Regions from separate parts of the Shewanella sp. SM32 genome, predicted to be linked through region 3. Evidence: predicted binding sites of a transcription regulator. Region 3 holds the regulator's gene; each other region holds the start of a gene.
The links. Region 3 encodes MetJ, which represses methionine synthesis genes. Its sites were predicted from a motif close to TAGACGTCTAGACGTCTA; they were not measured.
Positions count from the first base shown of each region.

Region 1: msrA (peptide-methionine (S)-S-oxide reductase MsrA) is a predicted target of MetJ. The motif match lies at 2,835-2,852, and genes of this name have one in related genera.
Region 2: metH (methionine synthase) is a predicted target of MetJ. The motif match lies at 3,071-3,088, and genes of this name have one in related genera.

Region 1 covers NZ_JAKKRO010000008.1:82,395-87,619, forward strand. The annotation lists gene seqA (replication initiation negative regulator SeqA) at 1-503, shown strand, start outside; gene pgm (phosphoglucomutase (alpha-D-glucose-1,6-bisphosphate-dependent)) at 577-2,229, shown strand; gene msrA (peptide-methionine (S)-S-oxide reductase MsrA) at 2,343-2,822, opposite strand; gene astE (succinylglutamate desuccinylase) at 3,154-4,188, shown strand; gene L5M10_RS05275 (thiamine pyrophosphate-dependent dehydrogenase E1 component subunit alpha) at 4,351-5,225, shown strand, end outside.
Region 2 covers NZ_JAKKRO010000063.1:2,810-8,034, reverse strand. The annotation lists gene L5M10_RS19410 (FecCD family ABC transporter permease) at 1-849, opposite strand, end outside; gene L5M10_RS19405 (ABC transporter ATP-binding protein) at 846-1,721, opposite strand; cobalamin riboswitch at 1,820-1,996, opposite strand; gene L5M10_RS19400 (histidine phosphatase family protein) at 2,218-2,943, opposite strand; gene metH (methionine synthase) at 3,213-5,225, shown strand, end outside.
Region 3 covers NZ_JAKKRO010000023.1:50,927-56,151, forward strand. The annotation lists gene L5M10_RS11430 (4Fe-4S dicluster domain-containing protein) at 1-140, shown strand, start outside; gene nrfD (NrfD/PsrC family molybdoenzyme membrane anchor subunit) at 143-1,090, shown strand; gene L5M10_RS11440 (sulfite exporter TauE/SafE family protein) at 1,197-1,940, opposite strand; gene metJ (met regulon transcriptional regulator MetJ) at 2,075-2,389, opposite strand; gene metB (cystathionine gamma-synthase) at 2,602-3,765, shown strand; gene L5M10_RS11455 (bifunctional aspartate kinase/homoserine dehydrogenase II) at 3,777-5,225, shown strand, end outside.

The sequences.
Region 1 (5,225 bases), on a different contig from region 3:
TTGCCAGCAAAACAGAACGAATTGGTGAGAGCGCCTCTGACATTCTTCGTCGATTACTCGGCCTGTCCGTCGATGCGGTCGAACAACCTCAGCCTTTGGCGATTAGCCAACCGAGCCTTGAAGCTGAACCTATTCAGCCCGTCGCGGCGCAAACAGTGCCAGCAGTGAATGATTTTAGTCGCTTAGTCGATGAACATCAGTTATCGCAGCAAAAAGGCGCAGTAGGTCGTTTTCTGTTTTTGCTCGAAAGTTTGTATCAATTAGCCCCAGAGCAATTCTCACAAATTTTGCAGATCCAAGGGCGCGATCGTTTGTATTTTGCTCGCTCTAAGGAGCAACTGCTCGAAGCGAGTGCTTCGGCTAACCCAAAAGAAATTGGTACAAGTGGTTTCTGGGTAACGAGTAACAACAATACCGCCAAGAAACGCACTATTTTATCGGAAGTTTTAGTGCAATTTGGTTGTGATGCGACAGTAGCAGCGGGTATCGCCGAGCGCGTTTAATCCGCGGATGAGCCAAGTTAGTACGACATTTTTCTACTTTTTCTAATTGTAATTGAGTGCAGGAGAGCCATCGGTGGCAATACATCAAAGGGCAGGACAAATCGCTAATCAGACGGATCTGGTCAATATTCCAAAACTGATGAGCCATTATTACAGCATCACGCCAAATATGGATGACGTACAACAACGCGTCACCTTTGGCACTTCTGGGCACAGAGGCTGCGCCTTCAATGGCAGTTTTAACCAACAACACATTTGGGCGATTACCCAAGCTGTAGTGGACTACCGTCAATCGGCAAATATCGATGGGCCGCTGATCCTTGGGATTGACACCCATGCGTTATCCTATGCGGCCTATTTGTCGGCAATTGAAGTGCTGGCGGCAAATAAAGTCACAGTGAAAATCCAACAGAACGACGGATTTACACCTACGCCAGTGGTTTCCCATGGGGTGATTTGCGCCAATCGCGAAGCCAATATTACGGGTGCTGCATTGTCCGATGGTTTGATCATTACGCCTTCCCACAATCCGCCTCAGGACGGTGGCATCAAGTACAATCCACCCCATGGTGGACCGGCCGAAGGTAATATCACGGCTTGGATTGAATCGCGGGCCAATGATTACCTGCGCCAAGCATTAGTTGGCGTGCAAAAATCAGCCTATGCCGATGCGCTGACTTCGGGTTATGTGCAAGCCATTGACTTGATTACACCCTATGTGGCTGATTTAGAAAATGTTATCGACATGCAGGCGATTGCCAACGCTAAGCTGCGCATCGGCGTTGACCCGCTCGGTGGTTCAGGGATTTTCTATTGGGCACCGATTGCCGCGCGTTATGGGCTCGATATCACGTTAGTTAATGATAAAGTTGACCCAAGCTTTAGCTTTATGCCGCTGGATAAAGACGGCAAAATCCGCATGGATTGCTCATCTCCCTACGCGATGGCCGGGTTACTCGCCCATAAAGAATCCTTTGATTTATGCCTTGGTAATGATCCCGACTATGACCGTCACGGCATAGTTTGCCCTGGTACGGGTTTGATGGATCCGAATCATTATCTTGCGGTCGCTATCGATTATTTACTGACACACAGACCAGATTGGAGCGATACCTTAGCCATAGGTAAAACCTTAGTATCGAGTGCGCTTATCGATAAAATCTGTGCTTTCCACGGCAAAAAGTTACTCGAAGTGCCAGTGGGCTTTAAGTGGTTTGTCGACGGTTTAGCCGAAGCCACAATCGCCTTTGGCGGTGAAGAGAGTGCTGGCGCGGCATTTTTACGCCGTGATGGCAGTACATGGTGCACAGATAAAGACGGCTTCATTTTAGGGTTACTTGCCGCAGAAATTCTTGCGGTGACAGGGAAAACCCCAGGTCAGCGTCACCGAGAGTTAGTAAAACAATTTGGCCAAAGTTTCTATAAGCGTATCGATAGCCCAATCAGTCTTGAAAACAAAGCCAAGTTTGCTTTGCTCAATGCTGACACCTTAAATGCCACTGTGCTTGCCGGTGAGACAATCGAAAACGTGTTAACCCATGCGCCAGGCAATAATGCGGCGATTGGCGGCATCAAAGTTACCACAGCTAATGGGTGGTTTGCGGCGCGTCCATCGGGCACTGAAGCGTTATTTAAAATCTACGGCGAAAGTTTTATCAGTGAGCAGCATTTGGCTGAGATCATCAAAGATGCGCAGGCATTAATTGATAAGGCGCTAAACGCTTAATGCAGCAGTAGGTTTATAAAGTATCAAAAAACAAACGCACTCAGATTTGAGTGCGTTTTTGTTTGTATCTAATTCAGCTGTGAGTAGTTGATCTAATACTGATTTGACTGTATTTAGTACTCGATATGACAACTCGGTAAGTTATTCTTATCGATGTAATTTTGGTGATATTCCTCAGCAACATGGAACTGTTGCAGTGGCACTATTTCAGTGACGATATGGCGTAATCCCCAACGGCCCGAGCGGGCAAAAGCTAACTTTGAGGCTTCTGCGGCCGCTTTTTGCTCTCGGTCGTGGAAGAAAATGGTACTGCGATATTGAGTGCCAATATCTCCGCCTTGCATGTTCAGACTCGTTGGATTGTGGTTTTTCCAAAATACATCGAGCAAGTCTTCATAACTGACAAGGGCGGGATCGAATTCCACTTGCACCACTTCGGCATGGCCCGTTTTGCCTTTTTTGACTTCTTCATAGGTTGTCGCCGCATTATTGCCGCCCATATAGCCGCAGGTGGCATTCGATACGCCGTTCACTTGTCTAAAAAAATACTCTACGCCCCAGAAACAGCCGGCACCAAAGGTTGCTAACGCCATAATTAAATCCAATAGAAGTCTAGATGGCTAAGGATTGTGATAAAACTTGAGTGCAAAAGCAAGCCTCAAGCTGGAATATTTATCATGGGAAATTCTTAGGGAATGTCCTGAGAATTTAACAATCAGCTTAGTTGAATGTCATTCCGCTTAAAACTGGGTCCTACGGCAATAAATGTCTGAGAACAGCACTAAAAACATGTGTTAGTATTGAAGCCGTTTTTTAGGTGCGAGTGAGACTAACCGCGGTGAGAAAAATGCTTAAGAGGTTATTTACTGCCAGCACTTATGTTATTGCGCCAATACTGTTACACACCATTATAAGGAGAATTCTGTGTTACAAGCTCTGTTAGATTCAAAGGATTTTTTAGCGCTCACCTTAGCCCATCCTGAACAGTTCGATGGCGAATTTTCATTTAACTTAGGCGATCATACTCAAGTGGAAGTGTGGGATACCGGTGTTATTGTTTTCGAACCAATACAGAATGAAGGAAAAGATATTGTGCTTTCCTGCGGTGTTCACGGTAACGAGACCGCGCCCATTGAACTCTGCAATAGCTTAATTAAACAACTTCTACAGCAAAAGATCATCGCAAAGCAGCGCACTTTATTTCTCATTGGTAACCCATTAGCGATTAATAACGGCACGCGGATTATTGACGAAAACATGAATCGTCTCTTTAGTGGTGAGCATTCCAATCCACCAGGGTTAGTGAACCCTGAGCGAGTACGCGCAAAAAAACTCGAAGCCTATGTCGATCGTTTTTATACTACGGTTGCCGATGGACGTCAGCGCATCCATTATGATTTGCACACGGCGATGCGCGCCTCGAAGCATGAAAAGTTCGCTATCTATCCCTACCGTCCAGGGCGCGCCTTTAGCGGCGAGCAAATTATGTTTTTAGCCGCAAGCGGCGTCGATACAGTACTTTTCCACCACGAACCGACCACGACCTTCAGTTATTTTTCCTCTGAACGCTACGGTGCCGATGCCTTTACCATTGAGCTTGGCAAAGTGTATCCCATGGGGCAGAACGACATGACGCGTTTTATCGCGACCCATGAAATGTTCATGCGCTTGATCACCGCTAAGCCGTTGGAGCTGGATGCATTTGATGCCGATAAGGTTAACTTGTACCAAGTGTGCCGCGTCATCAATAAACATTTCGATGATTTTGAATTTACCTTCGCAACTGATGTCGAAAACTTCAGATCTTTCCCGAAGGGCTTTGTTTTAGCGCGGGAAGGTGGGCAAGAAATTAAAGTGGAACATGAGTTTGAGTCTGTCGTGTTCCCTAATGCCAAAGTGCCTATTGGCAATCGCACTGTGATTTGCCTGATCCCTGCGGTGAATGCGGACGTGCGTTAGGCTTGTAAAGCAATATATACATGCGTGGCAGGGATAACTTGTGGTTTGAGCTATGCCAATGGTTGATAGGTAGTTTACGTTAACGTAATGTTCGTCGGGCATATTCGTATAAACAGACGCATCAAAACGCTTTGATGCGTAATGAGATAACAAGAGCACAATATGAGCAAAGCAACACTCAACACTGATACAGTGCACCGTGTCGGCTTCTTGGATAAGGCATCGCTACACATTCCTATCCTTCGAATTCTACAAGCCGACGGCACCACTTATGAAACCGCGGTTTTGCCTGTGATAGATGAAACCTTAGCCACTAAAATTTACGATACCTGTGTATTCACTCGGGTACTTGATGAACGTATGCTTGGTGCCCAGCGCCAAGGGCGCATCAGCTTCTACATGACCTGTACGGGTGAAGAAGCAGCGATTGTCGGCAGTGTGGCCGCACTCGATCAAGAAGATGTGATCCTCGCGCAATATCGCGAGCATGCGGCGCTGCGTTATCGCGGCTTTACCACTGAACAGTTTATGAATCAGATGTTCAGTAACGAGAAAGATCTTGGTAAAGGTCGCCAAATGCCAATCCATTACGGCAGTGCGGCATTGCATTATCAAACGATTTCTTCACCGTTAGCCACGCAAATCCCGCAGGCGACCGGTGTGGGCTACAGCTTAAAAATGCAAGGTAAGCGCAAAGTCGCGGTTTGTTATTTTGGCGAAGGCGCTGCATCGGAAGGGGATTTTCATGCTGGCCTAAACATGGCCGCGGTACTGAAATGCCCAGTGATTTTCTTCTGTCGTAACAATGGCTACGCCATTTCAACGCCCACCGAAGAGCAGTTTGCCGGTAACGGTATTGCCAGCCGTGGTGTCGGTTATGGCATGCACACCATTCGTGTTGATGGTAATGACATGTTGGCCGTGTTAGCGGCAACCCAGCAAGCCCGCGCCTATGCGATTGAGCATAATGCGCCTGTGCTGATTGAAGCCATGACTTACCGTCTCGGCGCACACTCTTCTTCAGACGATCCCTCTGG
Region 2 (5,225 bases), on a different contig from region 3:
GAGCCGCAGCTTAGGCACATTCACCCCTAAGGTATGCGCCGTTTCATCCCCCGCCTGCAACGCCATGATCTGCCGTTTCATGCCTAAAATAATGAATAAACTCGCACCAATCACCAGTGTCGGCAGTACTAACAAGGACCAACTGGCCTTAGCGAAACTGCCTAAACTCCAAAACAGCACAGAGGCTGTCGCCTGCGGACTGGCGAAATACAGCAGCAGACTCGTTAATGCGCCGAACATAAAGGAGGTCGCCACACCAGAGAGCAACATGCGCTCCACTTGGCTATTGAGCCCAAGCCCAGACAAAGCAAGCACTATCAGTACCGACAAACTGGCGCCAATAAAAGCGCCCAAGGGCAAGCTAAACCAAAGCAAACCAGACAAGGCGCCCGAACCGCTAAAAAGCCCAGAATGTGCCGCCATGCCCGCATTATCAAAAAATCCAGAGCCAGTGAATAAGGTCAACATCACCACAGCACCAAAGGACGCGCCAGAGCTAATGCCAAACAAATAGGGATCGGCGAGCGGATTGCGAGTCACGGTTTGCAACACACTGCCCGCCAGTGACAAACCCGCACCCGCCACAAAAGCCAGTAAAATGCGCGGTAGCCTGAGCTCCATCACAATGCGCTCAGTCATGCCATTGGCTTGAGTGAGGTTCGTCGCCTTATTGATAAACACTTGAATAACATCAGTAAAACTGATGTTCGCCGCACCAAAACTCGTCGCGGCAATAGGCGTTATCAAAGTGATGATACCTAATACGAGCAGCATCAGTTGTTGTCTCGTCAACGGTGTCACGATACGCCCCAAATATGAGATGAAATATTGTTTACTCCCCTGAGTCATCCACCCTCGCCTCGCTCGTTCAGGCCATGATCTACATGGTGGTAACCATAAAAATAGCTGATTAAGGGCTTTTTATGTTGTGGATGGGGCGATACCTGAGCACACACGCCAAACACATCGCCAATTCGCGCCTCGGTTAATACTTCGGTTGGCGTCCCCATAGCGCTGACTTCCCCGTTATGGATCAACAACAAACTATCGCACAGGGCACTGGCTAAATTAAGATCATGAATTGAGGCAATCACGCTAATCCCAAGACTACGCACCAATTCGAGGATTTGAATTTGATAGCGCACATCGAGGTGGTTCGTTGGCTCATCGAGGATTAAAAGTTGCGGCTGCTGCACTATGGCGCGGGCAATCAAGGCGCGTTGCTTTTCACCGCCGGATAAGTGCTCATATTGTTGGTGCATCTTATGGCTCAAGCCAACTTTCTCTAAAGCCTTAGCAATACGCTCAGTATCACAGCTCGAATTGGTATCAAACATGCCCTTGTGGGGCGTTAAGCCCATGCTGACCAATTGCTCTGTGGTGAGGTCAAAATAGTGCGGTGTATCCTGCTGCACTACGGCGACGCGACAGGCAAACGCCTTGGGCGACAAGCGCTCAATATCTTGATCAAAAAGGGTAATTTTGCCCTGAGTCGGGCGAACAAACCGATACAAACAGCGCAGCAAACTGGACTTGCCCGCACCGTTAGGGCCAATCAACCCCAGCATCTGCCCCATTGGCAGCGTAAAGTTAATATCGGAAAGTATGGTTTTGCCATCGATACACCAGCTCAAATGACTCACATTGAGCGCGACTGACGGGCTCAATGATGGGTTAGTGTCATTCACGGGGCTATTAGTTTGGATTGCGGAAAGTTTCACCTAAGCGGCGCTCCTATCGAGTCCAAACCTGTATAAAAAAGGTTGTGCATATTGTCATCTGCTCCCTCGAGTCACCCGCTCGAGAACTAAGGCTGCACGCAGCGATAACAGAAATAGGCAGGTCTCCTGACTCGTAGGGAAGAAGATTCGAGATCTTTTTCACTACTCACAGTTGCGGGCACAGTTCGGGCTGACTGACGAGCAGTTCCCCGATTCCCTATTATGTTTGGGTTGATATGCTCTTTGTTAACAACGCCACTGTGAATTAAAACAACGGAGCGATTCGAACAAAGAGAGTCTATTCCCAACACCTATTTCTGCGACGTTATCACTCATTGCGCATGTAATACGCTATCTGGTTCAAACGTCAGGGAAAAGCATTATCCTACATCTATACCATTAGGCAATGCTGTTTAAATCAGAATATTTTCATGTCAGCTTATTCTCGCCAAACGATCACGCCTACATGATAGCGCCGAGATAGTGAAATAAGGCCTCAACACCTGCGCCCACTAGGCCAATCTAAACGCCAATAGCAGACACCCTGTTCATCTTGCAGCACATTAATGCTCACCACGGCCGCCACGGGTAAATCGAGTTGACTATAAAACCCCACCGCCCGTTCAACCCCTAGGGCACGCGCCATTAAGTGACGGATCACCCCGCCGTGGGTCACGACCCACACTTGAGTGGCTGGCATATTGTCAGCGGTTTCATTAACGGCACTGTTTTCATTACCCATTTTATGTGAGTCAAGGGTCAATCGTTCAAACTCGGCGGCGAGTATCTGGTCAATCGTCCCATTCACCCGCGACTCAAAACTTGCCATAGTTTCACCATTAGGCAGCGGAGTTTGCCAAGGGTTTTGCCAATACGCAGCTAAGCGTTCGCCCTCTTGTTGATACAGTTCATCGAGCCGACAACCGTCCCAATCACCAAAATCAATTTCCTGTAAACCCGACAAACACTGCGCCTGCAATGGCCTTGACTCAGATATCAGTGCCGCCGTCGAATGCAACTCGGCGGCAAAAGCGTGGGCAAAATCGGCGCAGCGGCGTGAAATCGAGCTATAAATCGCGCTACACACGCTGGCCTGTGACTCAACTGCTGCCGACATTTGTTGCCAACCCTTTTTACTCAAAGGCACATCCACACGACCCCGCAAAATAGCGCCGCCTTCACACTCACCGTGGCGTAACAATAACAACCGAACTTGTTTCATATATGCCTTTTTAGTTAGGGACTAGATGCTAGGAACTCAAGCCAAGTGCCTAAATTCTTGATTCTCGATTCTCGCTCCTAATGCCTTTGACTTTCATCTTGCCCTGACAATCATAAGTCGCGTATTATGGACGTCTATACGTTTAAATGTCCAAAGCAAATTTTTAAGAACAAGTATTCAAAAAATGTCGGCAGACGACAATAAAATGCACTTAGCATAACAATGGCCGATTTTTGGACTTAACTTAGCTGTATTTAAGGTAATTATTTATGACGATACCCTCAACCAAAGCCAGCCAAATATTAGCAGACATTCGCAAACAGCTTGCAGAGCGCATTCTGATCTTAGACGGTGCCATGGGCACTATGATCCAAGGCTACAAGCTGGAAGAAGAGGACTATCGCGGCGAACGCTTTAAAGATTGGCATACGGATGTCAAAGGTAACAACGACCTCTTGGTCTTGTCACAACCTCACATCATCAAACAAATTCACACCGACTACTTAAACGCCGGTGCCGACATCATTGAAACCAACACCTTTAACGCCACCACCATCGCCATGGCCGACTACGACATGCAGTCGCTGTCCGCCGAAATTAACTTAGTCGGCGCGCGCCTCGCCCGTGAAGCTTGTGATGAAGCCTTTGCTGCCACAGGCATTCCACGCTACGTCGCCGGTGTGTTAGGCCCCACTAACCGTACGTGTTCGATTAGCCCTGATGTGAACGACCCAGGCTATCGCAACGTCAGCTTCGATGAGTTAGTGACTGCTTACAAAGAATCCACTAAGGCGCTGATTGAGGGCGGCGCGGATATCATTATGGTCGAGACCATATTTGATACCTTAAATGCCAAAGCCGCACTGTTTGCGATTGAATCGGTATTTGATGACTTATTTGGTCAGCATTCTAAAGACAGATTGCCGATCATGATTTCGGGCACCATTACCGATGCCTCTGGCCGCACACTGACTGGCCAAACGACCGAAGCCTTTTACAATTCCCTTCGCCATATCAAGCCCTTATCTATCGGTCTTAACTGTGCACTTGGGCCAAAAGAATTACGCCCCTATGTGGAAGAATTATCCCGCATCAGTGAGTGTTATGTGTCGGCGCATCCGAATGCAGGCCTGCCGAACGAGTTTGGCGGTTACGATGAAACCCCAGAGGACATGGCGAACGTGATCGAAGATTGGGCGCGCGAAGGCATGCTTAATATTATCGGGGGTTGTTGTGGTAGTACGCCTGAACATATCCGCGTGATCCGCGAAGCGGTGAGCCGTCACGATCCACGTATTTTGCCAGACATTCCGGTCGCTTGCCGCTTGGCCGGTTTGGAACCACTGACTATCGACGCCCAATCCCTGTTCGTTAACGTGGGTGAGCGCACCAACGTCACAGGTTCGGCCAAGTTTTTAAAGTTGATCAAAGAAGGCAAGTTTGAGCAAGCGCTCGATGTCGCCCGCGAGCAGGTCGAAAGCGGCGCGCAAATCATCGACATCAACATGGACGAAGGCATGCTCGATGGCGCCGAGATCATGCACAAGTTTTTAAACTTGATTGCCTCTGAGCCCGACATCAGCCGCGTACCTATTATGATCGACTCCTCTAAGTGGGAAGTGATCGAAGCTGGCCTCAAATGTATTCAAGGCAAGGGCATAGTTAACTCGATTTCCCTCAAAGAAGGCGAAGCCAAGTTTATTGATCAAGCCACCTTAGTGAAACGCTACGGCGCGGCGGCCATTATCATGGCATTCGACGAGCAAGGTCAGGCCGACACTAAGGCGCGTAAAATCGAAATCTGTACCCGCGCCTACCGCGTGTTGGTCGATAAAGTCGGCTTTCCGCCAGAAGACATCATCTTCGACCCGAATATTTTCGCCATCTCCACTGGTATCGATGAACACGACAACTATGCAGTCGATTTTATTGATGCCATTAAAGCGATTAAAGCCACCCTGCCCCACGCGATGATTTCGGGCGGCGTATCGAACGTGTCGTTCTCGTTCCGCGGTAACAACCCAGTGCGCGAAGCAATTCACGCGGTATTCCTCTACCACGCCATCAAAGTCGGCATGGACATGGGCATTGTCAACGCGGGTCAGTTAGCCATTTACGACGATATCGATCCTGAGCTTAAAGTGCGGGTCGAAAACGTGGTGCTTAACTTGCCCTGCCCAGTGGAAGGCTCGAGCAATACTGAGCAGTTACTTGAAATCGCAGAGAAATTCCGCGGTGATGGCGCGCAGGTGGGCAAGAAAGAAGATTTAGAATGGCGCAGC
Region 3 (5,225 bases):
CCTTAGTGTTTGGTGATGCCAATGATCCACGCAGTGAAGTGGCCATCATGCTCAACACTAAAATCACTTACCAAGATAAAACCCATTTAGGCACTAAACCTAGGGTATATCGCGTTCCTACCAAAAGAGGGGGGATTTGATTATGAACAATACTTGGGGCGACATGGCGCAATATGATCCTGTCACTTGGCACTGGGTCATCGCCGTTTACCTGTTTATGGCGGGGTTATCCGCGGGCAGTTTACTGATTGGCATTGGTTTACGCTGGGCGAATAAGGAACTCAGCGCGGGAGCTGAAAGCAGCATTCTTAAGGCGGCAGCCATTATTGGGCCTGTAGCAATTAGCTTAGGTCTAGCTTGCTTAGTGTTTGACTTAACCAAACCATTCCACTTTTGGCTGATCTTAATTCACTATAACTTCCAGTCTGTGATGGCAATCGGGGTGCTGGCGCTGCTGGCGTATTCTCCCTTAGCTTTTGCGTACGCCATTATTGTGCTGCGGGATGACTTACCAAAATGGGGTTTGGGTTTCCTAACACCTATCGCTAAGTTACTTATGCCATTTCGAAAGCTGATTGAAGTATTGTTGTTTGTCCTCGCCATTGGCGTAGGGGCTTACACTGGCTTCTTAATTTCGGCGATGAATGCCTATCCTATGCTCAACACTGCGGTACTGCCTGCGCTGTTTTTAGTGTCAGGTCTATCGGCGGGCGCTGCGGCAAATGCGGTACTGGCGTTGCTGATGTTTAAGACTGACAGCCACGACAAAACTTTAGTGAAGATGCACGGTTTAGAATTGCCTGTGATGGCGATTGAAATCCTGTTCCTGTTCATGTTGTTCTGCGCCTTGTACTTCAAGGGCGGCGCGGCGGCTGCGGCCTTAGCATCGTTAACTTCTGGGCTATGGGCAAGCGTGTTCTGGATAGGTGTTGTCGGTATCGGCTTTGGTATTCCATTGCTGTTTATGCTGTTACCCGCCGCGACTCGCCACACTAAGGGCGCGATGATCATGGTGGCTTGTGCGAGCTTAACGGGCGTACTCGCCTTAAGACACTTTATTGTGTACGCAGGGCAAAGCTATTTAAGCTGAGTGTAAGCTGGCTTTACATATTGATAGATAAAGAAAAAGCACTGGCAATGTCAGTGCTTTTTTATTGTTTGAATCGTGAGAAGGTTTGCCAGTATAAGCAGGACGCTTATTGGGGTAATAACTCGATAACCGACTTCACCGTTAGCACTAAGGCGCTGATACTGCACAGGACTAACGTCGCCATCTTTGTCTTCTCTTTATCGACACGGCCCACTAATCGTCCTGCGACTAAGTAACCTAAAATCACTGAGGGAAGCAGCATCAACGACAGCCACAGATGTTTTAATTCTAATAAGCCAGTGATCGCTAAAATGATCAATGCAATCATGGAGCTAAAAATGAAGAAGGCCGACAGCGCTGCGCGAAACTGCGAGGCATCTTTGCCTGCCAACAAAATCGCCATCGGCGGGCCACCAATCGCGGCGATATTGCCGAAGATCCCTGAAACCACGCCCGCACCGAAGAGGGTTTTCTTATTCACTGGCAGGCTGAATTTATACAGGCTGAGGATCACTGCGACAGTCACAATGGCGGCGATGGATAAACCCAGTATGGGTTGAGGCGCAAACAGCAACAGGCTCGCGCCGATAAAACCGCCGGGCACGCGACCTAGGAGCGCATATTGCAAGCCATTGAATTCTAAGTGACCGCGTTCACGCACTAAGGTCAGCAGGGCGATGGAGAAACCCATAGCAATAACAGGCGCAGGTACAAGTTGTGGATCGACGATATACAGCAAAGGACTGGCGACAACCGCAAGCCCAAACCCAATCAGACTTTGGGTTAAGGCGCCCAGAAACACGACCAGCGAGGCTAAGGCGAGTGTCTGTGGATCTATCATAGAAAACATAGGATTTCCTATATCCCAAACCACCTCAAGATAGTGAAATTTAAAGTTTGAAGTCGCTTGGGTATAAACAAAAAGGGATCGTTAACGATCCCTATTGATGAGCACTGTGATATGACTTTGAAAGCGACGAGTCGCTATTCCATGTCTTCCCACTCGATTCCCATTTGATCCATCAACAACTTGGCTTCGGCGGGAATGCTGTCTGGGTTATCTTTTGACAGATCTTCATCGTTGGGCAATGGCTGGCCAGTGTAGGCGTGCAAAAATGCCTCACACAACAGCTCGCTGTTGGTGGCGTGACGCAAATTATTGACCTGACGACGAGTACGTTCGTCCGTGAGGACCTTAAGCACTTTGAGCGGAATAGACACAGTAATTTTTTTTACTTGTTCATTCTTCTTGCCATGTTCAGCATAGGGGCTGATGTATTCCCCATTCCATTCAGTCATTGACTCACCTGTTATAACGCTAAATTCGGGGCAGATTTTAAACCCTTACAAAGAACAGTCAAATTATTGCTACTATTTCTTTGTGATTGCAAACAGATTTCTTTATGTTCAGACGTCTAAACGTCTTCACGCCTATTGACGATGGCGTTGGGCTTAGGTACATTTAGACGTCCAGACATCTCTATCAGTCTATCGAATTTAGGAGTCCACCCATGGCAGAGCGTCAATTAGCCACACTGGCAGTGCGTCAGGGTATCGAAAGCGATACTCAATATGGCGCAGTTGTGCCACCGATTTATTTGTCGACTAATTACGCCTTCGATGGTCATAAAAATCCCCGCGAATTCGATTACAGTCGTTCAGGCAACCCAACGCGCTGCATTTTAGGCGAAGCATTAGCGCAATTAGAAAAGGGTGCCACTGGCATAGTGACGTGCACTGGCATGGCGGCCATCACCTTAGTGACTACTTTGCTCGGCCCCGATGACCTATTAGTTGTGCCCCATGATTGCTATGGTGGTTCCTACCGTTTATTTACCAACTTGGCGAAGAAAGGCCAGTTTAAGCTCATTGTGGTCGACCAAACCGACAGCCAAGCGTTAGCCGCCTCCATTGCGCAGAATCCTAAGATGGTGTGGCTCGAAACCCCATCGAACCCGTTATTGCGTGTGGTGGATATCGAAGCTATTGCTAAGGCGAGCCATGAGGTCGGCGCGCTGGTGGTGGTCGATAACACCTTTTTATCGCCGATATTGCAACAACCCCTATTGTTAGGCGCGGATATCGTTATCCACTCCACCACTAAATATATCAATGGTCACAGCGATGTGGTCGGCGGCGCAGTGGTCGCCAAAGACGCGCAAATCGGCGAAAGCTTACATTGGTGGTCGAACACTCTAGGCTTAACGGGGTCAGCCTTCGACAGTTATCTGACCCTGCGCGGCCTGCGTACCTTAGCGGTGCGTATTCGCGAGCATCAAACCAATGCCCAGCGTATTATTGAGGTATTAACGCAAAGCCCTGTGGTGAGTAAAGTCTATTACCCAGGGCTTGCGGATCACCCAGGCCACGCCATTGCGGCCAAGCAACAACAGGGCTTTGGCGCTATGCTGAGTTTTGAACTCAAAGGCGGTGAGGCCGAAGTCGTGGCCTTTTTAGGTGCACTCAGCTTATTTAGCGTGGCGGAAAGTTTAGGTGGCGTTGAAAGTTTAGTGGCCGTGCCCGCCACTATGACCCACAGAGCCATGGAGCCGCAGGCGCGTTTTGAGGCAGGCATTAAAGACACCTTATTGCGTCTATCGGTGGGTATTGAAGATGCCGCCGATTTAGTTGCAGATATTCAAGCAGGATTAGCCGCCGTTGCGGCTTGTCAGTAGAGGAATAATAGATGGCACGTTGTCACTTACATAAATTTGGTGGCTCCAGTTTAGCGGATGCCGATTGTTATCGCCGAGTCGCCCATATCCTGTTAACCCACGGTCATAGTGATGATCTCGTGGTGGTCTCTGCGGCGGGTAAAAGCACGAATTTCCTGTATAAATTATTAGCGCTGCGTGATGCGGGTCAGCTATGGCAAGAAGAATTACAAGTGCTGATCAGCTACCAACAGGGGTTGATTGAGCAGTTGTTGTCGAATGAACAAGCCCGCGATCTGCGTGAGCGTTTGGCCACTGATAAAGCGCAACTCATCAGCTTGTTGTCCTTAGATGAGCGCAATGAATACCAAATCAATCATGTGGTGAGCTTTGGCGAACGTTGGTCGGCACGTTTAATGGCGGCGCTACTGCGCGAATCTGGCGTGGCGGCAAGCCATGTGGATGCCTGTTCAATTTTAGTGGCCGATGAAGCCGCTGTGCCACAAATTCGGGTACAGGAATCCCGCGCTAAAGTACAAGCCCTATTAGCTGCGCATCCCAATGAACGCTTAGTGATCACAGGATTTATCTGCGCTAACGAGCGTGGCGATACCTTGTTACTTGGTCGTAATGGTTCAGATTTTAGTGCCAGCCTGATTGCTAGCCTTGCCGATATCGAGCGCGTGACCATTTGGACCGATGTGGAAGGGGTGTTCAACGCCGATCCTAATAAGATCAACGATGCCAAGTTACTGAAAAGCATGTCACTTGCCGAAGCCGATCGCCTAGCGCGTTTAGGCTCGCCAGTATTGCATTCGCGCACTTTGCAGCCGTTATTCAATACCGAAGTGAGCTTAGCGGTGCGTTCAAGTTATGCGTCCCACACCGACTTTACCTTAATCGCGCCCCACAGTTCGTCGGCGAGCGCACCTGTGGTGACTAACCTTAATGCTGTTGTGCTGTTCGGCTTTAAACTCACGGGTGAATTAACTCGTTTATTAGATCTATTGATCGCCGCGGGTTTAACGCCATTGGCCCATTGGACCTCTGCCCATCAAAGGGTTGAACTTGCCTATACCGCTGAGAATCAAAAACAAGTTCAAAGATTACTCGATGCCGAGGCAGAAGCATTAGGGATTAGTGATCAGCAGATCAATACAGATTTTGGTTTAGTCGCATTAGTAAGTGCCGACGCCGAACATTATCGTCGCAGTTTCGCCCGTTTACTGAGTCGTGATGCTAAACCTTTGTTTAGTGGTGACTTAAGTTTAGTGACGCTGGTGCCTCAGTCACAGGTGAATTTGTTAACGCAAAAGGTCCACCGTCGCTGCGCTGGGCCGCGTAAACGCATTGGTGTCTTGCTACTCGGTGTGGGCAACATAGGTGAGGCATGGATTGATCTGTTTAAGTCGGTTTCACCCTCATTGGACCATGAACTCGAAGCCAGTGTTGAGTTAGTCGGTTTAGTCAGTTCGAGTAAA